DNA from 2 places in the Erwinia sp. 009765445 genome. Region 1 is predicted to be linked to the other one. Evidence: predicted binding sites of a transcription regulator. Region 1 holds the regulator's gene; the other holds the start of a gene.
The links. Region 1 encodes Fur, which represses iron uptake genes when iron is present. Its sites were predicted from a motif close to ATAATAATGAGAACNACTATCAA; they were not measured.
Positions count from the first base shown of each region.

Region 2: a site for Fur is predicted at 6,271-6,293, ahead of feoA (ferrous iron transporter A). Genes of this name have one in related genera too.

Region 1 covers NZ_JBYUWC010000006.1:224,881-236,116, reverse strand. The annotation lists gene ybfF (esterase) at 31-795, shown strand; gene ybfE (LexA regulated protein) at 944-1,225, shown strand; gene fldA (flavodoxin FldA) at 1,387-1,917, shown strand; gene fur (ferric iron uptake transcriptional regulator) at 2,239-2,682, shown strand; gene AC3Y5R_RS08595 (beta-N-acetylhexosaminidase) at 2,749-5,409, opposite strand; gene chiQ (ChiQ/YbfN family lipoprotein) at 5,426-5,617, opposite strand; gene chiP (chitoporin ChiP) at 5,643-7,058, opposite strand; gene glnS (glutamine--tRNA ligase) at 7,428-9,095, opposite strand; gene nagE (N-acetylglucosamine-specific PTS transporter subunit IIBC) at 9,249-11,236, opposite strand, start outside.
Region 2 covers NZ_JBYUWC010000008.1:146,662-157,897, forward strand. The annotation lists gene bioH (pimeloyl-ACP methyl ester esterase BioH) at 1-748, shown strand, start outside; gene AC3Y5R_RS10780 (YdgH/BhsA/McbA-like domain containing protein) at 923-1,192, shown strand; gene AC3Y5R_RS10785 (YagU family protein) at 1,253-1,798, opposite strand; gene AC3Y5R_RS10790 (alpha-amylase family glycosyl hydrolase) at 1,908-3,599, opposite strand; gene feoB (Fe(2+) transporter permease subunit FeoB) at 3,677-5,980, opposite strand; gene feoA (ferrous iron transporter A) at 5,994-6,218, opposite strand; gene AC3Y5R_RS10805 (Tex family protein) at 6,363-8,690, opposite strand; gene greB (transcription elongation factor GreB) at 8,785-9,264, opposite strand; gene ompR (osmolarity response regulator transcription factor OmpR) at 9,568-10,287, shown strand; gene envZ (two-component system sensor histidine kinase EnvZ) at 10,284-11,236, shown strand, end outside.

The DNA.
Region 1 (11,236 bases):
ACCCTTCGTTTCAACTGTAAGAACTTTGCCATGAAATTGAATGCCCGCTTGCAATCTGAACAATCCGCCCACTCTGGCTCTCCGGTGGTGCTGATCCACGGCCTTTTTGGCAGCCTCGATAACCTCGCCGTGCTGGCTCGTGGTTTGAAAGATGAGCGGCAGATCATTCAAATCGATGTCCGCAACCACGGATTATCTCCCCGTTCGACAGAGATGAATTACACCGCAATGGCGCAGGACGTGCTGGAAACGCTGGATGAACTGGGAATCGGTCAGTTTGTCGCAGTCGGCCACTCAATGGGCGGAAAAATTGCTATGGCCCTGACCTCGCTGGCTGCCGAACGTATTGAGCAACTGGTGGTCATCGATATGGCCCCCGTCGCCTACCCTACCCGTCACCACGATGAGATCTTTGCAGCGCTGAATGCAGTGAGCGACGCAGGCGTGAAGGTGCGCAGTGAAGCCGCCGCGATAATGCGCCAGACAATAGATGAAGAGGGAGTGATTCAATTCCTGCTGAAATCTTTTCACGAGGGCGAGTGGCGTTTTAACGTGCCGGTGCTTATGGCTTGCTATGATCGCCTTATTGGCTGGCAAGCGGTTCCTTTATGGCAGCGTCCGACACTGTTTATTCGCGGAGAACTTTCGCCGTATCTGGCTGACGAATACCGTGACGACCTGCTGGCGCAATTCCCTCAGGCGCGCGCCCATGTGATTGCCGGAGCAGGACATTGGGTTCACGCGGAGAAACCTGATGCGATTTTGCGCGCAATTCGCCGTTTTTTTGCGCTGTAAAAACAATTATTTCCTGTGAAAGCTAAATCATTGTCGCCAGGACTTTCACTGGGGTATGATGGCGCGCTAAAATTTTGTCGGCGGTCGATTTTCAGCCGACTTTACGGCCCAATCCATCAGAACTCCAGCCTTTCAGTATCACGATTCTATGGCAAAAGAAAACACGGACCGCACCACGATCGATCTGTTCGCAGATGAGCGTCGTCCGGGACGACCAAAAACCAATCCGCTGACGCGCGATGAGCAGCTGCGTATCAATAAACGCAACCAGCTCAAGCGTGATAAAGTGCGCGGGCTCAAGCGCGTGGAACTGAAAATGAACAGTGACGCGGTGGATGCCCTGAACCAGCTGGCCGAGGAGCGCAACATGAGCCGCAGCGAACTGATTGAAGAAATTGTTCTGGCGCAGCTTGCCAGCCCACAGCGCTGAACGGGCCTTTGACAGGCGAAATCTGCGCGTAATGGCAAAGCACAAAGCGACAAAAGCAGGAGGATTACTCGTTTATCCCCCTGATGCGGTCTGCTATCATTGCCGTTAACACTTTAGGCCAGCCGTCTCACATTATTAAGTTTCAAGAGGTTATTAAACTCATGGCAATCGTAGGCATTTTCTTTGGCAGCGATACGGGCAATACCGAAAACATTGCAAAAATGATCCAGAAGCAGCTCGGTAAAGAAGTTGCGGAAGTTCACGATATCGCGAAAAGCAGCAAAGAAGATCTTGAAGCCTTTGATATTCTGCTGTTGGGTATCCCAACCTGGTACTACGGCGAAGCGCAGTGCGACTGGGATGACTTCTTCCCGACGCTGGAAGAGATCGACTTTAACGGTAAACTGGTTGCGCTGTTTGGCTGTGGCGACCAGGAAGACTACGCCGAATACTTTTGTGACGCCATGGGCACCATCCGCGATATCATCGAGCCAAACGGCGCAGTAATTGTGGGCCACTGGCCAACCGAAGGCTACCATTTTGAAGCCTCAAAAGGGCTGGCAGACGACACCCATTTCCTCGGCCTGGCTATCGATGAAGATCGCCAACCAGAACTGACCGCAGAGCGTACGGAGAAGTGGGTTAAACAGATTTACGACGAGCTGCAGCTCAAAGAGATCCTTGAGGCATAATCACTGGCCTGATGTGGGAGTTATCTCACATCAGGCGTGTGGTTTTTCCTATAGAAGTAATAGGCACATTTTTGTAACTTTCATCTGCAAAACTGTACAATATCGCCATCGGTCATCTCCTGCTCTCTCAGCGCCTTTTGCCCTGAAGGCGAAAAAGGAGGCAGAGCGAAATGTTAACCCCGCATGAATGCTCCCGCACCTTTACTGTGGTTTCCATTTCGACGCATCAGTTCTATACTGGGGTGCTCAGCTTTTGCTCCGACCGATGTTCAGGGCTTTTCAGCCACTTAGTGACTAGCAAAGTAACAGGATAATATCCGCATGACTGACAATAACACCGCATTAAAGAAGGCCGGCCTGAAAGTCACGCTTCCCCGACTGAAAATTCTGGAAGTGCTTCAGGAACCTGAGGGCCATCACGTCAGTGCGGAAGACTTGTACAAACGCCTGATCGACATGGGCGAAGAGATTGGTCTGGCGACGGTTTACCGCGTTCTGAACCAGTTTGATGACGCAGGGATCGTTACCCGCCATAACTTCGAAGGCGGTAAATCCGTTTTTGAACTGACTCAGCAGCATCACCACGATCATCTGATCTGCCTGGACTGCGGCAAAGTGATTGAATTCAGCGATGAATCTATCGAATCCCGTCAGCGTGATATCGCTGAACGTCATGGCATCAAGCTCAGCAACCACAGCCTGTACCTGTATGGTCACTGTGCTGCTGGTGACTGCCGTGAAGATGATACGCTGCACGACAAGTAATCGGTACTATTAAAAAAAACCGGTGACTCTTCACCGGTTTTTTTATTTGTGTCTGACTGTCTCAGCCTACCCCTCTGGTTTTTCAACCCGGCTAAAACGATTGCCATCGCCACTGACAGAACGGATCAAAACCTCACCACTGACCGACGGACGGCTGCTGTCCTGATAACGCTGCCAGCTTTTCCCGCCATCGACCGAGTAGTCAATCGCCAGACCCGGAAGCGCGATATTGGCTTCAAGTTTGCCGTCAGTAATGCGTGCACCCGGTACTGGCAGGCGATATTGCACACCAGCCTTGTCCAGCTTGCTCAACTCACGCTGCCCCAGCAGGTTAGCAAACCGCTGCCAGTCTTTCAGCTGCGCCTGGGTATCAACGTATTTTGTTTCCCCACCGATATACTCTTTACCCGCCTGGTAATCTTGCTCCCATGCAGCCCGGTGCCAGGCTCGCTCGGCGACCGAAAACACTCGTGGGAAGATCATGTATTCCATGTTTTGATCGGTGCGCACCGTCTCACTCCACAGCTGAGCGGATATCCCGTAAGCGCCAGGCCAGGCCTTGTCTGATTTAGCGGTGAAGGTTTTGCCATCGCGATCCATCGAAGTTTCGGCATTCTGCGGCAGGTTATCCGGCGAGAAGCTGAACATTTTACGCTCATCGCTAAAGCGGGTTCCCCAATAGTATCCACGCTCCAGCGGATTCACCTCATACGGGAAGTCCATATAGACGTAGTCCGGGCTGGAGATAATCACCTCATAGCCTTTTTTCGCCCAGTCATTGGCGGAATCAAAGCCGCCCCAGTAGAGCGTATCCCAGAAGTTAACTGCCACGCGCTCAATAGCAAACGCTTTGGCATTCTCGGCATCTTTCAGACCATCCTGCCATGCCTGCATGCGGCCAATACCGTGCTGTTTAACCTGCTGACTGACCTTAAGCGCAAAATAGCTCGGCAGGTGTTCCAGGTCCTCCACCTTGCCCTCTTTGACCATGGTCTGACAAACCTGCGATTTCGCCCACGGCTTGTCCTCTTTGCTCATGTCGAGCAGGCCAGTCCCGTCAACCGGCTTGTTGATATCGGAATATCCCGGTCCGAGGCGAATGTTTTTGGCCTCGTCTCCGCCAAAGTGCCAGGTTTTAATTGGCTGCCCGGCCTCACGATGCATGGCCTGAATTTCACTGATAATTTTATCGGTGAAGCGCAGGGAAGACGCAAGGCAAGGGTTCAGATAGCTGGTACGGTCGTAGAGCTGTACCGAAGTGGTATTGGAATCATCGCCGGGATCGACCAGGCGATATTCAGAGGCTTCCGCCGTTTTGCCCTCTTTGATCAGGCGGTTGTAACGGGCTTCCATCGAGATGACGGCTGCACGGGCGTGGGCTGGCATGTCGATCTCGGGGATCACTTCAATCCCGCGAGCCGCGGCATATTTCACAATCTCGATATAGTCCTGACGGCTGAAATGGCCGGTCCCATTGTTGTCGGTTTCTGGTCCTGAACCCAGCTGCGGCAGCAGACAGCGCTGCTCGCTAAGATCGTGGCAGCGTTTAGCGCCCACATCCGTCAGCTCCGGCAGGCCAGGGATCTCAATTCGCCAGGCTTCATCATCGGTGAGATGGAAGTGGAAGACGTTGATTTTCCAGGCACCCAGTTGATCCAGCATGCGCAGCACCGCCGCTTTGCTGTGGAAGTTACGTGCAACGTCCAGGAATACGCCGCGGTAGGCAAAGCGTGGCGCATCATGTGCGCTAAGGGTGGCGATTTTCGCGCTGCCATCGGCGGGAAGCAGGGAAAGGATCGACTGCAGGCCATAGAACACGCCGTTCTGATCGTAGCCGACAACTTCAGCTTTCTCTTTGCCAATAACCAGTTGATAGCCTCCGGAAACAGTCTGCTCTTTGTTCAGCGCTTTGCTGTCAATACGGGTGGTAATTTCATAGCCAGCAGGCTGTACTTTCAGCCCCAGCAGCTGGAAGCGTTGCTTCACCGCCTGCGCTTTATCTGCCGACAGACTGGCAAGATCCAGCTTCACTCCTTTTGACAGATCGGCATCCTCAGACCGGATATCAACCTGCATCGGCGTGGGCACAATCTGTCCTCTCAATGCCGAAGAGGGCAATGTAGCCACATCACTGTTCTTGTCAAAGCGACTGCTTGCTACCATCAGCACATTTTTATCGTCCGGGGTCCGCTTCCACTGCTCGCCGAAAGGTTCGACAAAAGTGGTCAGATCTTCCGAATCAGTACTGGTGATAATTTTTGGCTTTGCATCGCCAGAGGTCACGTACCAGCGCGGCATCACATCGGTGATAAACAACTGCCAGTACTCATTGATAATCGGGATTTCTACCGTCTCACCAGCGCCGAACCCTTTGAACTTCTCCGTAGGTTCCAGCCGCGTTAAATCGCCAACGATATGCACCATGCGAAACTGATCGCTCTCAACCTTCAGCGTTTCATGGACGTTAGACATATAAATCGCCCAGTCCTTACTGTCGATTGCCGGGCCTGGATTGGTTAAAGTAATGGTTGCCCGGTTGCAGGAGGCCCAGTCGGCCCCCAGCGCTGCACAGTCAATGCCGTGCTGTGCGGCCTGATTATCGGTGACTTTATACTTCACGCCGAACTGGCTAATCTGATCGACAATTTTCTGATCCGCGCTGGCGACGCCGCTGCTCAATGCTGACATCAACGCTACTGCAACAAGACTGGCTCTGAACTTGTTCATCCGTATTCCTTGTCCGTTAGTGTGGAGTTTGTTCGATTTCCTGCTGAAGTTTGCCGCAACGGGCTTCTATTGCCTCGCCGCCGCCCATCTGTTCTGCATCCAGACAGCGCTGATAATCCCGGCTCGGGATGTTTTCCTGCGGGGCCGTGGTTTTCTGCGCACAGCCGCCAAGCAGCAGCATGGCGATGACCGGTAAAACGTATTTCATGCGGTTCTCCTGTTCCGGCGGAGCCTTATTTGCCCGGCTCAAAAATGGTGAAAGGGGCCATCACAATAAACTTGATGTCTTTCTCATCCTGGAAGACGTTGCCGTAGCCACCGCCCCAGCTTGGGATGTCGGAGTGATTGTTGTAACGGGTGTAGTGCAACTTGACCAAAGTGCCTTTGACCGGGCCCTGCAGCACGGTGTAGAGCAGATCCAGATTCCACGCGGACTCTCTCAGACGGCTGCTCTGGTTAAAGACCGGATTGGTTGAGGGTCTGGCATCCCAGCCATAGGCATAAGAAGTGCCGACCGCCCAGCCGGGAAGCTGCCAGTTTTTCAGGTCGTACATCACCCCGGCAAACAGGGCTTTCTCGCCGTTAGCGTTAAAGTCCGATCGCGAATCCCACCAGACATCTAACCGGCCGTTGGAGGTGGCATAGCCTGGCGTCATTCGCTGCAGGAAGAAGCCCTGATTTCCTTCAGCTTTCACCCATGTGCCTTCCAGACGCATATCGAACGGACCGGCGGTATAACCCAGCGTGATGGCCTGCAACCAGGCGAGACCGTCATAAACATCATTGACGTTAGCCGCTCCGCCGCTCTCTTTGTCTTTCGCCCCATAAAACTGCCAGCTGGTTTTTAAATTATTTCCGGCCACCGGAAAGGCATAAGAGACTTTGCTGAAATACTGATCCATATAGTCAGCAGCCTGACCAAATGCCCCTTCCAGCACGAGGTTATTTTTAAAATCGTATTTTGCGCCAAAGGAGTGCAGATAATTGATACCGGTTACGCCATCCGCTTTGCGGAAGTTGTACATATTCCGGTACCACGGTGCCTTATATTCATCTGTCCACATATAGGAAAGTGATAATTCACCAGCATATGAAAAATCATAAGCTGCCCCGCCCTCCACGCCCCGATAAGTCCCCGGCAGGAAACTCCAGTGCGGCGCTAATAATGTCTGCCCGGTTGGCTGTAAATAACCACCGCGCAGCCAGTAATTCTGGTGTTTTAGTTTGACTGCGGCTTTATAAATACTGGCGCCATTTTCATCGCCGGTCCATTTTTCGTCCCAGCGGGTTTTGGCATCGCTGAAACCTATTTCATTGGGCGCTGCCGGGCCTTTGCTGGAAAGCTCAACTGCGCCAAAAGCAGCCAGGTCCAGACCGATAAAATCTGCCGCATAACCGGATGAAAAATCGAGACTACCGTTAAAAGTGGAGTGATGAAGATTTTGCTGATACTGGCCGTATTTATCGCTGGTGGGGTCGAGATCTTTACGTTCACGATGGCGTTGCCAGTAATAAAGTCCGCCGGTCAGAGAAGCATCGTCAACAAAGCCAGTTGCTGATGCTTGTGGAAAATAAAAAACGCCGCTGAGAGCGGTACCGCAGGCCAGGGCAAGAGTTAGCGTCTTCTTTTTAAATAGAGAGCAAGGCATCAATAACATCCTCTTCCATAAGAATAATATTCCGGCTAATCATCAAGATCGGGATTATTATGCATAACTTATTTTCTTTTTTATCTGTTATTGATGATATTTTTCGCGACGCAAATTATCAATTTTTTGTGCATTCCATGAGATGAAAGTATGACCTGCACCACATAACACGCAGTATGTAATGCGCATGTTATAAATATCAGGTTCATTTCAGACTGCATATTTCCTGATATGCCCAACAATTAACAATAATAGTGACTTTATAACCTGAGATAATTCACATCAAAAAATAACGATGCCGTTTTATTGCAGATTAAGGGGAAAAAAAACGCAGCCCGGAGGCTGCGTTCTGCATGCTCAGCGAAAAAATTATTCGCCCGCTTTAGCCCACGTATCACGCAAGCCAACGGTGCGGTTAAACACCAGCTTGTTCGGCGCGGAGTAACGGCTGTCGGCACAGAAGTACCCTTCACGCTCGAACTGATACGATTTGGCAGCCTCAGCCTGCTGCAGGCTGGTCTCTACAAAGCCCTGACGGATCAGCAGCGACTCCGGGTTGATGGTGGTCAGGAAGTCCTCTGCCGCACCAGGATTCGGTACGCTAAACAGGCGATCGTACAGGCGGAATTCTGCTGGCAGCGCGTGCCCGGCGGAAACCCAGTGGATCACGCCCTTCACTTTACGGCCGTCAGCCGGATCTTTGCTCAGCGTGTTCACATCGCAGGTGCAGAACAGGCAGGTGATATTGCCCTCTTCATCCTTTGCCACGCGCTCCGCTTTGATCACGTAGGCGTTGCGCAGGCGAACTTCTTTACCCAGCACCAGACGCTTGTAATGCTTATTAGCTTCTTCACGGAAGTCAGCACGATCAATATAGATTTCGCGACTGAACGGCACCTGGCGCGTCCCCATCTCCGGTTTGTTCGGATGGTTCGGCATGGTGATGATCTCTTCGTGACTGGACGGCAGGTTTTCAATCACCAGCTTAACCGGATCGAGAACCGCCATCGCACGTGGAGCGTTTTCATTCAGATCGTCACGGATACAGGATTCCAGCGACGCCATCTCCACGATGTTATCCTGCTTGGTCACGCCGATACGGCGGCAGAACTCGCGGATGGAAGCAGCGGAGTAGCCACGGCGACGCAGGCCGGAAACGGTCAGCATACGTGGGTCATCCCAGCCTTCCACCACCTTATCGGCCACCAGCTGAGTCAGCTTACGCTTGGACATCACGGTGTATTCGAGATTCAGGCGCGAGAACTCATACTGACGCGGATGCACAGGAATGGTGATGTTATCAAGCACCCAGTCATACAGACGACGGTTATCCTGGAACTCCAGCGTACAGAGTGAATGGGTAATCCCTTCCAGCGCATCGGAAATGCAGTGGGTAAAGTCATACATCGGGTAGATGCACCATTTGTTGCCGGTTTGATGATGCTCAGCGAATTTAATACGGTACAGCACCGGATCGCGCATCACGATAAAGTTGGAGGCCATATCGATTTTGGCGCGCAGACAGGCAGTTCCCTCGGCAAATTCGCCGTTACGCATTTTCTCAAACAGCTCAAGGTTCTCTTCCACGCTGCGATCGCGGTATGGGCTGTGTTTGCCAGGAGAGGTCAGCGTGCCACGGTATTCACGGATTTGTTCCGGCGTCAGCTCATCAACGTAGGCCAGGCCCTTGTTGATTAACTCAATGGCGTAGTGGTGCAGCTGATCGAAATAGTCAGAGGAGTAACGAACGTTGCCCGTCCATTCAAAGCCCAGCCACTGCACGTCCTGCTTGATCGACTCAACGAATTCCAGGTCTTCTTTCACCGGGTTAGTGTCATCAAAACGCAGGTTGCACTGCCCCTGATAATCTTGCGCAATACCAAAGTTGAGGCAGATAGATTTGGCATGACCAATGTGCAGATAACCATTCGGTTCCGGCGGGAAACGGGTATGCACGCTGTCATGCTTACCGGTCGCCAGATCTTCGTCGATGATCTGACGAATAAAGTTAGTTGGGCGGGCTTCTGCCTCACTCATCTTAATTTCCTCAGTAATGCTATATAAATTAGTGCGTGAAATAACGGAGTATGATCCACAAAGCCGGGCAGGGAAACAACCGTTTGTTACAGTATTCCAATAAAAAAAGGGCGGGAATTGCTTCCCGCCCTGTCAGTTTAACGTAACCTGCCGTTAACCGTTAATTTCATACAGGCGGCTTTCACCGGCAATGACCGTTTCGCCAGCCACCAGCGTGATACCGCTGAAGTCGTCGATATTGCTGACAACGATCGGGCTGATCATCGAACGGGCGTTGGCGTTGAGGAAGGCCAGGTCCATCTCCAGCACTGGCTGTCCAGCGGTGACCTCAGTCCCCTCTTCCACCAGGCGAGTGAAGCCCTTGCCGTCCAGCGCGACGGTGTCCAGCCCCATATGCACCACCACCTCAATCCCTTTATCCGTTTCCAGACAGAAGGCGTGATTGGTGTTGAAGATTTTTACCACGGTGCCGTTAGCCGGTGAGACCACCGTGCTGCTGGTTGGTTTGATGGCCAGTCCATCACCCACCGCTTTGCTGGCGAATGCTTCGTCCGGAACCTGCTCCAGGGCAACCACTTCCCCGCTGACTGGCGCAACCAGCGTCCCAATGATGCCTTTGGCGGCGTTAGGAACTGCCTGAGGAGCAACCGGAGAGACGGCAGCTGCAACACCCGGGGCCGCAGCACTGACCGGGCCTTTACTCAGCACGGTTTTCATAGCGGAGGCAATCGTTTCTGCACGAGTACCAACGATGATCTGCACGCTCTGTTTATTCAGGCGGATAACGCCGGAAGCGCCAAGGCGTTTAGCCAGTGACTCATTGATCTCCGCGCTGTCCTTAACGTTCAGGCGCAGACGAGTGATACAGGCATCAATACCGGTGAGGTTGTCAGAACCGCCCACCGCACCAATATAGCGACGTGCCAGCGTTTCAGTTTCTGACTCTTTGTTACCTGAATGGTCAACATTAGTGTCATAACCATCACTTTCATCACCGTCTACGGCCAGCTCGCGGCCAGGCGTTAGCAGGTTGAATTTTTTGATGGTGAAACGGAAGACCACATAGTAGATAACGAAGAACACCAGGCCCTGCGGGATCAGCATATACCAGTGTGTTGCCAGCGGGTTACGTGAAGAGAGCACCATATCCACCAGCCCGGCGCTGAAACCGAAACCTGAAATCCAGTGCATGCTTGCCGCAATAAATACGGAGATACCGGTCAGCAGTGCGTGGATGAAGTACAGCACCGGAGCCACGAACATGAAGGAGAATTCCAGCGGTTCAGTGATACCGGTAAAGAAGGAAGCAAACGCGGCGGCCAGCATAATCCCGCCGACTTTGGCACGATTTTCAGGGCGTGCACACTGGTAAATCGCCAGTGCGGCGCCTGGCAGACCAAACATCATGATTGGGAAGAAGCCCGCCTGATAGCGACCGGTGATACCAACCACGGCTTTGCCACTTTCCAGTGACTGCGCGCCACCCAGGAAGTTGGGGATATCGTTAATTCCGGCCACATCAAACCAGAACACGGAGTTCAGTGCGTGATGCAGACCAACCGGGATCAGTAAACGGTTGAAGAAGGCGTAGACCCCTGCGCCCGCAGAGCCCAGTTTCTGGATGTGCTCACCAAAGCTGACCAGGCCACCAAAGATCAACGGCCAGAGGTACATCAGAATAAACGCCACCAGGATCATCAGGAAGGAGACCAGAATGGGCACCAGACGACGACCGCTGAAGAAGGAGAGCGCTTTAGGCAGCTCAACGTGACTGAAGCGGTTATACATTTCCGCAGAGATAATCCCCACCAGGATACCCACGAACTGGTTGTTGATTTTGCCAAACGCAGCAGGAACCTGATCGACCGGAATTTTCTGAATCATCGACACTGCCGCAGGCGAACACAGCGTGGTGACCACCAGGAAGCCGACAAAGCCAGTCAGTGCAGCCGCACCGTCTTTATCTTTCGACATGCCATAAGCCACACCGATGGCGAACAGCACGGACATATTTTCAATAATTGCCGATCCGGACTTGATCAGCAATGCCGCCAGAGCATTGCCAGCACCCCAAGCATCCGGGTCGAGCCAGTAGCCCACCCCCATCAGGATGGCGGCAGCAGGTAGCGTTGCTACCGGCA
Region 2 (11,236 bases), on a different contig from region 1:
CAGCGGAGATCGCGATCTTGTGATGCTGCACGGCTGGGGACTGAATGCGGGTGTCTGGCACAGCATCGTTGATCGACTCAGCCCGTATTTCCGCCTGCACCTTGTCGATCTGCCCGGCTATGGACGCAGCCAGGGATTCCCGGCTATGAGCGTGGAAGAGATGGTGGCGATCCTGAAGTTACAGGCTCCCGCCAGAGCGCTGTGGCTGGGCTGGTCTCTGGGTGGCCTGGTAGCCAGCCGCATGGCGCTGCAATATCCGGAACAGGTCAGCGGGCTGATCAGCGTTGCCTCTTCTCCGTGCTTCACAGCCGGTGAAGGCTGGCCGGGCATCAAACCAGAAACGCTGAGCGGTTTTCAGCGTCAGCTGAGTGAGGATTTCCAGCGCACCGTGGAACGCTTCCTCGCGCTGCAGACATTGGGCACCGAAACGGCCCGCCAGGATGCCCGGCTGCTGAAAAGCGTGGTGCTGTCGCTGCCCGTGCCAGAAGTTGAGGTGCTGAACGGCGGTCTTGAAATTTTACGCACTGTCGATCTGCGTGAAGAGATGACTTCGTTAATATTGCCTCTGCTGCGGATTTACGGCGCGTTGGATGGCCTTGTGCCGCGCAAAGTCGCGCCATTACTGGATGCTTTATGGCCTGAGAGTGAGTCAGCGATCATCGAAAAAGCCGCTCACGCCCCGTTTATTTCCCATCCGGACGCATTCTGCCAACAACTTATTGATTTCGGACTAAAAATTATCAATTAATTTTGCGTTAAAAACTGGCGAATTGGTCATAACGGGTAATAATTATTTGGGTAATCAAGGTCGCTTACCTTTTTTACCTCTGAGTTGTCCAGGGAGTCGGGCGTTATTTCCTTCCTGCAAGCTCCTCAAGCGACTGCTTATTCCTGAAAACAACACTAATGCGGAGTGTCTTTGATGAAAATTTTTCAAACTGTAGCAATCGCTCTTCTGGTGGGTTCGGTTTCTTTTGGTGCGCTGGCGGCCAAAGAAGTGACCAAAGAAGAAGTGAAAACCATGAATCTGGAGAAAATCGGCACGGTGAACACCACCGCTGAAACCACTTCGCCAATGGATGCCAAACGTGAGCTTTCCAAACTGGCAGATGAAAAGGGGGGTAAATATTTTCTGGTGATTGCTGGCCGTGAACACGGTAAGTTCAGCGCGACTGCGGATGTATATAAATAATCTTTGTCACACAGGCAGAGTTTACTCTGCCTGATATAACACTGGTGGATTCTGAATAATTTACTTCGTCCAACAGCCCGTTATAGGTTTCGAAAGCATTGCCAGGACGGCAATAAGACAGACCTCAATGGAAACAGACCAGCAAATATGTCCAATGAGTTCGCTCCAGAATTCGTAGCCGTTCAGATTCCATAACCAGCCAGCCTCTCCGTTAAGATACGCGGGATGCCTGAAACCTAATGCCGGGATCAGTAAACCGTGCATGAACAATGTTATCGCTATCCCATAAGCTGCACCGAACCCAAATCTTATTTTGGGTGTTACCGCAGAGATAAACACGTATAAGAATGCAAAGGCAAAACTGAACAGCCAGTGGTAAAGCATGACTGCACCGGGAACCGTCACCCCCTGATAAACGTAATCATGCGAATGAGAATTAAACCCTGACCATCCAAGCCAGGCGTCAATATTAGCTGCAGGCGGGGATATTTCATCGGCGATTCGTGGGGGCATGTTTGACTCAGTGCCTGATTTAACTAATGAACTGATCACGCCGCCAATGAATGTTGTCAGTGCAAGCACCCGTCTGTTGATCCTGCTAAACATAATTTCTTCCCTGTAGATAAAATAACCTGATAGCTCTTCTGGCACAGCCAAAGAGCACGAGGCATAACACACCAAAAATAGCGGACTGTCATTCTTATAAAGTGCGCTTTCAGGTATTTTTCAGCCACAGGTAGCGCCAGGGGCGCAATGTCAGCGGCAGCTCTCCGGCGATAACTTCGTTGCCAATAATATCGTGGTAATTCCGGTTGTCCGGCAGGAGCCAACAGATATCTTTGCTGCTGAGGTTATAAACGCACAGTAGCTCTTCATGCACCTTCTCTGACTGACGGCGTATTACCAGCAGCGCATTATCGCTTTCCAGCACCTCCATCGGGCTGTCCGGATGGAAGGCGGGCTGGCGCGTGCGTAGCTGAATCAACCCACTCAACTGGTGGAAAACCTTGTGACGCAGCGTCTGCTCGTCGCTCAGCGCGGCTTCAATCTCGCTCAGTGCATATTTCTCACGGTTAATGGCGCGATTATGCCCGGCCACTTTCACTCCTTCTGAATCGTTACGGGAACCCAGGATACTTTGTACGTAGATGGCGGGCACACCGGGAAAAGCCAACAGCAGGGCATGAGCCAGCATAAAGCGTTGCAGGCGCACCTGGTCATCGTCGTCCTTTTTGTTCAGAGCATCCATGTAGGTAACGTTGATTTCGTAAGGGCTGGTGGTGCCGTCTGGGTTGTTTTTATAGGAGACCAGCGCGCCTTCGATGGCCAGATCCCTGACCAGCGAGACGATTTCGGTCTCCGGCAAAATACCGCGCAATGGATTCAGGCCGATACCGTCGTGCGAGGCGAGAAAGTTAAACCAGGTGGTGGTTCCCTCGCCCGGATCCAGTGAGGCCGCCCAGTTTTTCAGCGCGCGGGAAGAGCCATAGTGAATGGCATGCAGCACCAGCGGCGGCAGTGAGAATTGATAAACCATCTGCGCCTCATCCCGGCCGTTGCCCAGATAGCTGATGTTGTCCTTATGCGGCACGTTGGTTTCGGTGATGATCACCGTACCCGGAGCCACCTCGTCAGCAATGGCACGGAACAGCTTCACCAGCAGGTGGGTTTTCTCCAGATGAATACAGGAGGTGCCGGGCGTTTTCCACATATAGCCCACCGCATCCAGCCGCACGTAATCGGCCCCTTTCGCCAGGTAATCCAGCAGCACGTCCACCATCCTCAGCAGCACGGTCGGGCTGGCAAAGTTCAGGTCGATTTGATCGGCGCTGAAGGTGGTCCAGATAAACTTCGTTTCGCCATCCGCCCTCTCAAACGGCGTCAACAGCGGTGAGGTGCGCGGCCGGGTCACTGCGCTGAGATCGGTAGAAGGCACGATGCTGATAAAAAAGTCGTCCCAGCCTGGGTCCCGGGCGAGAAAGTGTTTAAACCAGGCGCTGTGTGCGGACATATGGTTGCAGACAAAATCGAACATCAGCCGCGCGTGCTGGTGCAGCTCCGCCACATCCGACCATTCGCCGCAGATGGCGTTAACCCGATGGTAGTCAATGACCGAAAAGCCGTCGTCAGAAGACCAGGGAAAGAAGGGGAGCAGGTGCACAAGGCTGAAGCTGGACTGAAGGTATTGCTGGTAAAAACGGGAGAAGGTTTGCAGCGTCGGGGTTTCACTTTCACGGAACTGATCGGCATAGGAGATCAGCACTACGTCCTTTTCATCCCAGTGGGTCTTGCGCTGATGATCCAGCGCAAGACGGGTCTGCAAAATTGCTTCTGTCAGCCTGTCCCGGCACTCTGTGGGAAAGGTGCTGTCATAGATCTTATCGAGTAAGTTATTGATAATTTCCATTTTTAAACAGTGAGCCACCGCATTCAGTTGCCGCCACGATAGTTTTCACTGTAGACCGTTGAAACAAAATCGCAAATTCAGTGGCAGCCACCGCTTTTGGCGCAGCCTGAACAACCTTTCGGCGTGGTGGTCATCATAATCAGCCTTTCTGGCGGTAAGGTGATGTTTTTCAACACCAGCCACAGCAGGCCGTTAAAGGCGACGACCGCCATCAGCGTGATGGCGCTGGACTGAGGATGCTCCGTGAACGTTGCCAACTGGTAAAACACCGTCGCCAGTGAGTAAGCCAGATTGGTGCCCCAGAGGATCGAGAACAGCATCCAGCGGCGGCTGCTTTCGCGGGCGATGGCCCCCATTACCGACACGCAGGGTACATACAACAGCACGAAGATCAGGTAGCTGTAAGCCGCTGCATCGCTGGCGAACTTACTGTGCATCACGCCCATCGAGCCGCTGCCCATATCGCCGTCGCCTTTGCTGGCTTCGATTGGATGAAACAGCACGCTGAGGCTGAAGGTGCTTTTCACGCCGTCCCAGGTTTCCTGCACGGCATCACCCAGTTCGGCGAGCAGGCTGAAGCTGCTGGCATCAAACTCTTCCTGATGCAGTGCTTCAGCGGTGTACAGCGTGTTGAGAGTGCCGACCACCACCTCTTTTGCCATTGCTCCGGTGACCAGCCCGACCGTTGCCTGCCAGTTACTGCTATCCACACCCATTGGGTTCAGCAAGGGGGTGATTGAGCGGCTGACCGTCGCCAGCGCCGAATCGTTGATGCTGGACACCGGCTGGCCGCTGAAGGAGAAGCTGTTCAGTGCGCCAATCAGCACGCTTACGGCCACAATCACCTTACCGGCGCGGATCACAAAGCTTTTCAGTCGCTGCCAGGTTTGCAGCAGCAGGCTCTTAACGTGCGGCACGTGCCAGGTCGGCAGCTCCATCACAAACGGTGCCGCCTCGCCGCGCATCAGCGTGTGCCGCAGGATCAGGCCAGTGAGGATTGCTGCAGTGATGCCGAGCAGATACAGGCTGAAAACGACCAGCGCACCGCTCTTGCCGAAGAAGGCCGAGGCAAACACCGCGAAAATCGCCAGACGGGCACCACAGGACATAAACGGGGCCATCAATACGGTGATCAGCCTTTCACGTGGCGCATCCAGCGTTCTTGCCCCCATCACCGACGGGACATTACAGCCAAACCCGACGATCAGCGGCACAAAAGATTTCCCCGGCAGGCCCAGCGCCTGCATCAGCCGGTCGACCACGAAGGCCGCCCTCGCCATATAGCCGGAATCTTCCATTACCGACAGGAACAGGTACATCAGGCCAATTTGCGGCACCAGCGGCATCACGGTGTTGATACCGCCGCCAATCCCCTGGGCAAGGAACAGCGTGAGGATCGTCGGGAAATGCAAAGTCGCGCCCAGCCACTGCATACCATCAATAAAGATGGCTGCCGAGCTTTTATCGAACAGCGGCTGCAACGCACCCCCAAGGTTAATCGCGAGGAAAAACATCAAATACATCACGGCCAGAAATATCGGGATACCCAGCCAGCGATTCAGCGCCAGCGCATCCAGCCGGGCAGAAAGGCGGTGCGGCGTGGCTTCCTGCATGGCGGTTGCGCTCTGGCACAGGGTTTCAATTGCCCGGTAACGAGCCTGGGCAATCTCCAGAGGGCAGGCCTCCAGGTCTGGCAGTCCGGATAGCAGGTCTGCTGCTTCACCGCACTGCGAACGGCAGTAAATATCCCCTTCCAGCGTTTGCAGCGCCAGCCAGCGCCGACGATCCGCAGCAAGCTGTTCAGGCATGGCAGCCGTCAGAGCGGCGACGTTGGCTTCCACTTCCTGCGGATAGTCCACAACGAACTGGCTGGCGGTGTGGGGAGGGGTGTCGATAGCTTGTTTCAGCTCGGTCAGACCTTTACCCCGGTTAGACACCAGCGGGATTACCGGGCAGCCGAGTTTTTCAGCCAGCGCGGCCACATCGATATGAATATGCTGGCTGCGGGCGATATCCAGCATGTTCAGCGCGACGATGCAGGGAATGCCCAACTCCTGCAACTGCAGGGTCAGGTAGAGATTACGCTCCAGATTGCTGGCATCGACCACGTTAATCACCAGGTCAGCTTCCCCGCTCAGCATGTAGTGGCAGGCAATCTGCTCATCCAGCGAGGTCTGCTCAGAGATGGTGGTCAGAGAGTAGGTGCCGGGCAGGTCAACCAGCCGCACTTTGTACTGCTCTGTGATGAAACTGCCTTCCTTGCGCTCAACCGTGACCCCGGCCCAGTTACCGACGTGCTGCCTTGCACCGGTCAGCTGATTAAACAGCGTGGTTTTGCCTGAATTGGGATTACCAATCAGCCCGATAGTGAATGCTTTCATCTTTAAGCTCGCTTTATTCAGGAGTGGCAAGTTGCAGGAAGGAGAGATCTTTTTTGCGCAGCATCAGGCTGAAGCGGCGGGTTTCAATCTGGATGGGATCGCCCAGCGGTGCCACGCGCCTGACCTTAAAGATGGCGCCCGGCAGCAGGCCGAGAGAGAGCAGCTTCTGCCGGAAGGCGGCGCTGACCTCTGGGGAGTAACAAAGGATCTGATAATCTTGCCCTGGAATATATTGCATAAATAATTACCCTTACCGGCGCAATTTTGCACCGTTATTATTAACCAGGGGGATTATAATGAGAATGATTCTCGCTCTTATTGACTCAGGACAAGTTTAATTTGGTCAAATAAGGAGCGGATCGGGCGATCCGCTCCACAGGGCTTAACGCTTTTTGCCGAATGCCGCCGCCAGGGCGTCGCCCATTGCGCTGTTGCCAGCAGGCTGTGATGCCGCCGGACGAGGGCTCTGGGCCGGACGCGCATTGTCGCGACCGCCAGCGTTGCCACCGCCGCCGCGACGGGCATTGGTTTCACCCGGCTGCTCATCAAGACGCATGGTCAGGGCGACGCGCTTACGCTGCAGATCCACTTCCATCACCTTCACCTTGACGATATCGCCTGCTTTCACCACTTTGTGTGGATCATCGACGAACTTGTCAGAAAGCGAAGAGATATGCACCAGACCATCCTGATGCACGCCGATATCGACAAAAGCACCAAAGTTGGTGACGTTGGTGACCGAGCCTTCCAGCACCATCCCCGGTAGCAGATCGTTCAGGGTTTCGACCCCTTCGGCGAACTGGGCGGTTTTGAACTCCGGACGCGGATCGCGGCCCGGCTTTTCCAGCTCTTTGATGATATCGGTGACGGTTGGTACCCCGAAGCGCTCATCGGTGAAGTCCACCGCCCGCAGGTTGCGTAGCCCGGCGGGATTCCCCATCAGCTCATCCAGCGCCTGCTGAGTGGCCGCCAGGATACGCTGCACCACCGGATAGGCTTCCGGGTGAACCGTTGAAGCATCCAGAGGGTTGTCACCGTGGTTGATACGCAGGAAGCCCGCGCACTGCTCAAAGGCTTTTGGCCCCAGACGGCTGACTTTCAGCAGCTGCTGGCGGTCCTGGAAGCGACCGTTTTCGTCACGCCAGCTGACGATATTCTGCGCCATCATTTTGGTCAGCCCGGCCACGCGGGTCAGCAACGGCACGGAGGCGGTGTTCAGATCCACCCCCACGCCGTTCACACAGTCTTCCACTACTGCATCCAGCTTTTTCGCCAGCTGGCTCTGACTGACGTCATGCTGATACTGGCCAACGCCGATGGATTTAGGATCGATTTTCACCAGCTCGGACAACGGGTCTTGCAGACGACGTGCGATGGAAACCGCACCACGGATGGAAACGTCGAGGTCCGGGAACTCCAGCGCTGCCAGCTCGGAAGCGGAATACACCGAAGCACCGGCTTCACTGACAATCACCTTCTGCGCGTTCACCTGTGGGAACTGCTTCTGAATATCGAGGAAGAAGCGCTCGGTCTCGCGTGAGGCGGTGCCGTTACCAATTGCCACCAGTTCGACCTGATGTTTGGTGCAGAGCGCAGCCACAGCGGCGGCGGCTTTGGCAGTCTGGCCGGTGTGCGGGTAAATGGTATCAGTAGCGACCAGCTTGCCGGTGGCATCCACCACGGCAACCTTCACGCCGGTACGCAGGCCCGGATCGAGACCCATGGTGGCTCGCATACCCGCAGGAGCAGCCATTAGCAGGTCGTGCAGGTTACGGGCGAATACATTGATTGCTTCGTCTTCTGCGCGCTCACGCACGGTGCCCATCAGCTCGGTTTCCAGGTGCAGCAGCACCTTGATGCGCCAGGTCCAGCTGACCACGGCTTTGCGCCAGCTGTCTGCCGGAGCATTGTTCAGGCGCAGGCCCAGATGGTCGGTAATAATCTGTTCGCCGTGGCTTTCACGCGGCGGCTCGTCGAACTGCGGGTCAGCATTCAGCGCCAGCTGCAGCACGCCTTCGTTGCGGCCGCGGAACATCGCCAGCGCACGGTGAGAAGGCACGCTGGAGAGCGCTTCATGGTGGTCGAAGTAGTCGCGGAATTTCGCCCCTTCTTCTTCTTTGCCTTCCAGCACGCGGGATACCAGGTGGGCATTTTTCCACAGATATTCACGCACTTTCGCCAGCAGTGAAGCATCTTCGGCAAAGCGCTCCATCAGGATATAGCGTGCGCCGTCGAGGGCGGCTTTGGTATCGGCAACGCCTTTATCAGCGTCGACAAAAGTTGCAGCCAACTGCTCCGGCTCGTGGGACGGATCCTGCCAAAGCGTGTCGGCCAGCGGCTCAAGGCCTGCTTCAATAGCAATCTGACCCCGGGTGCGGCGCTTCGGTTTATAAGGCAGGTAAAGATCTTCAAGCTCGGTTTTGCTCAGGGTACTGCGGATGGCGTCAGCCAGCTCATCGCTGAGCTTGCCCTGATCGTCGATTGATTTGAGAATTGACTGGCGGCGCTCTTCAAGCTCCCTGAGGTAGCCCAGGCGTGTTTCCAGCTGGCGCAACTGGGTATCGTCCAGTCCGCCGGTCACTTCCTTACGATAACGTGCGATAAACGGCACGGTGTTCCCTTCATCCAGCAGACGGACAGCAGCATCAACCTGTTCTGCTCGCGCCTGCAGCTCACTTGCAATTATGCGGCTCAGCGAATCTTTCATCATCGGTTACTTGGTAGCTATAAACAGCGGACAGTTATACGGATTGCGGGCGAGAATTGCCAGTCGCCGGGCAACCTCAGGCGCAAGATCCGCGTGATTAGGATTGTTTAACGTAGTCGATCTCATTGACGTACCAGGTGGCTTCACCGGCTGGCGTGTGGACCGTTGCCACGTCACCAACTTCCTTTTTCAACAGCGCACGGGCCATTGGCGAGTCGATTGAGATATAATCTTTGCGGCCAAAGATCTCGTCATAGCCGACGATACGAAAACGTTTAAGCTCGCCGTCGTCGTTTTCCACTTCGACCCAGGCACCAAAGAACACCTTGCCGTCCTGCTGCGGCGAATAATCGACAATGCGCAGTTGCTCCAGACATTTGGTGAGGTAGCGAACGCGACGGTCAATTTCGCGCAGGCGTTTTTTGTTGTACTGATAGTCGGCATTTTCACTGCGATCACCGAGGCTGGCCGCCCAGGTCACCTTTTTTGTCACTTCCGGCCGCTCTTCCCGCCAGAGAAAGTCCAGCTCATCCTTCAGCTTGTTATACCCTTCACGGGTGATCAGTTTGGTTTTCATCATCTGCCCATTTCTTTCTCTGGAATGCTGCCGCTATTTTGTTGTGAAGCGTGCGGTGATGCAAATCCGATCGGCAATTTTTCTGACCGTCGTTACTGCTTGTTTGTCATGACTATTCGCGGAGAAAATTAACTTTCTGAGCTTTGCGGCAGCGCAGGTTTTTCAGCCTTAATTAAAGATAAGCTGCTGTTTAATATGCTTTGTAACAATTTCGGCTAGAATATAAACCATTATTGACTGTTACATTCAGGCATCTTTTTTAAAAATATTGACTCAGGCAATAGCGCCTTTGGGAGTATCGAAATGCAAGAAAACTACAAAATTCTGGTCGTGGATGATGACATGCGTTTGCGTGCGTTGCTGGAACGTTATCTGACCGAACAGGGCTTCCAGGTGCGCAGCGTGGCGAACGCCGAGCAGATGGATCGCCTGCTGACCCGTGAATCTTTCCACCTGATGGTGCTGGATTTGATGCTACCTGGCGAAGATGGTCTTTCTATCTGCCGCCGCCTGCGCAGCCAGAGCAACCCGATGCCGATCATTATGGTGACGGCCAAAGGCGAAGAAGTAGACCGCATCGTCGGGCTGGAAATTGGCGCGGATGACTACATTCCAAAACCATTCAACCCGCGTGAGCTGCTGGCCCGTATCCGCGCTGTGCTGCGCCGTCAGGCCAATGAGCTGCCAGGGGCACCTTCTCAGGAAGAAGCGGTGATCGCCTTCGGTAAGTTCAAGTTGAACCTCGGCACGCGCGAGATGTTTCGTGAAGACGAGCCAATGCCGCTGACCAGCGGTGAGTTCGCCGTGCTGAAAGCGCTGGTGAGCCACCCCCGTGAGCCGCTGTCCCGCGACAAGCTGATGAATCTGGCCCGTGGCCGTGAGTACAGTGCGATGGAGCGTTCTATCGACGTACAGATCTCCCGCCTGCGCCGCATGGTGGAAGAAGATCCGGCTCATCCGCGTTATATCCAGACTGTCTGGGGCCTGGGCTACGTCTTCGTACCGGACGGCAGCAAGGCATGAGGCGGATCCGCTTCTCTCCCCGCAGTTCGTTTGCCCGCACATTGTTGTTGATCGTGACCCTGCTGTTCGTCAGCCTGGTCACGACCTACCTGGTGGTGCTGAATTTCGCCATTCTGCCCAGCCTGCAGCAGTTCAACAAAGTGCTGGCGTACGAAGTGCGTATGCTGATGACCGATCGGCTGCAGTTGGAAGATGGCACACAGCTTGAAGTGCCTCCGGCATTTCGCCGCGAGATTTATCGCGAGCTGGGCATTTCGCTGTATACCAATGCGGCGGCGGAAGAGAGCGGATTACGCTGGGCGCAGCACTACGAATTTCTCAGCCAGCAGATGGCGCAACAGTTGGGCGGCCCGACCGATGTCCGCGTGGAGGTTAACAAAAACTCCCCGGTGGTCTGGCTGAAGACCTGGCTCTCGCCGGATATCTGGGTGCGGGTGCCGCTGACCGAAATTCATCAGGGCGACTTCTCGCCGCTGTTCCGCTACACGCTGGCGATTATGCTGCTGGCGATCGGCGGAGCCTGGCTGTTTATCCGTATCCAGAACCGACCCCTTGTGGAGCTGGAACACGCGGCTCTGCAGGTCGGTAAAGGCATTATCCCGCCGCCACTGCGGGAGTACGGTGCTTCGGAGGTCCGTTCAGTAACCCGTGCATTCAATCAGATGTCGGCGGGGGTTAAACAGCTGGCAGACGACCGCACGCTGCTAATGGCCGGTGTCAGCCATGATTTGCGCACGCCGCTGACGCGCATTCGTCTGGCGACTGAAATGATGGCGCAGGAAGACGGCTATCTGGCTGAGTCGATCAATAAGGACATTGAAGAGTGTAATGCCATCATCGAGCAGTTCCTCGACTATCTGCGCACCGGCCAGGAGATGCAGACCGAAAAAACGGATCTTAACGGCGTGCTGGGTGAAGTGGTGGCTGCGGAAAGTGGCTACGAGAGGGA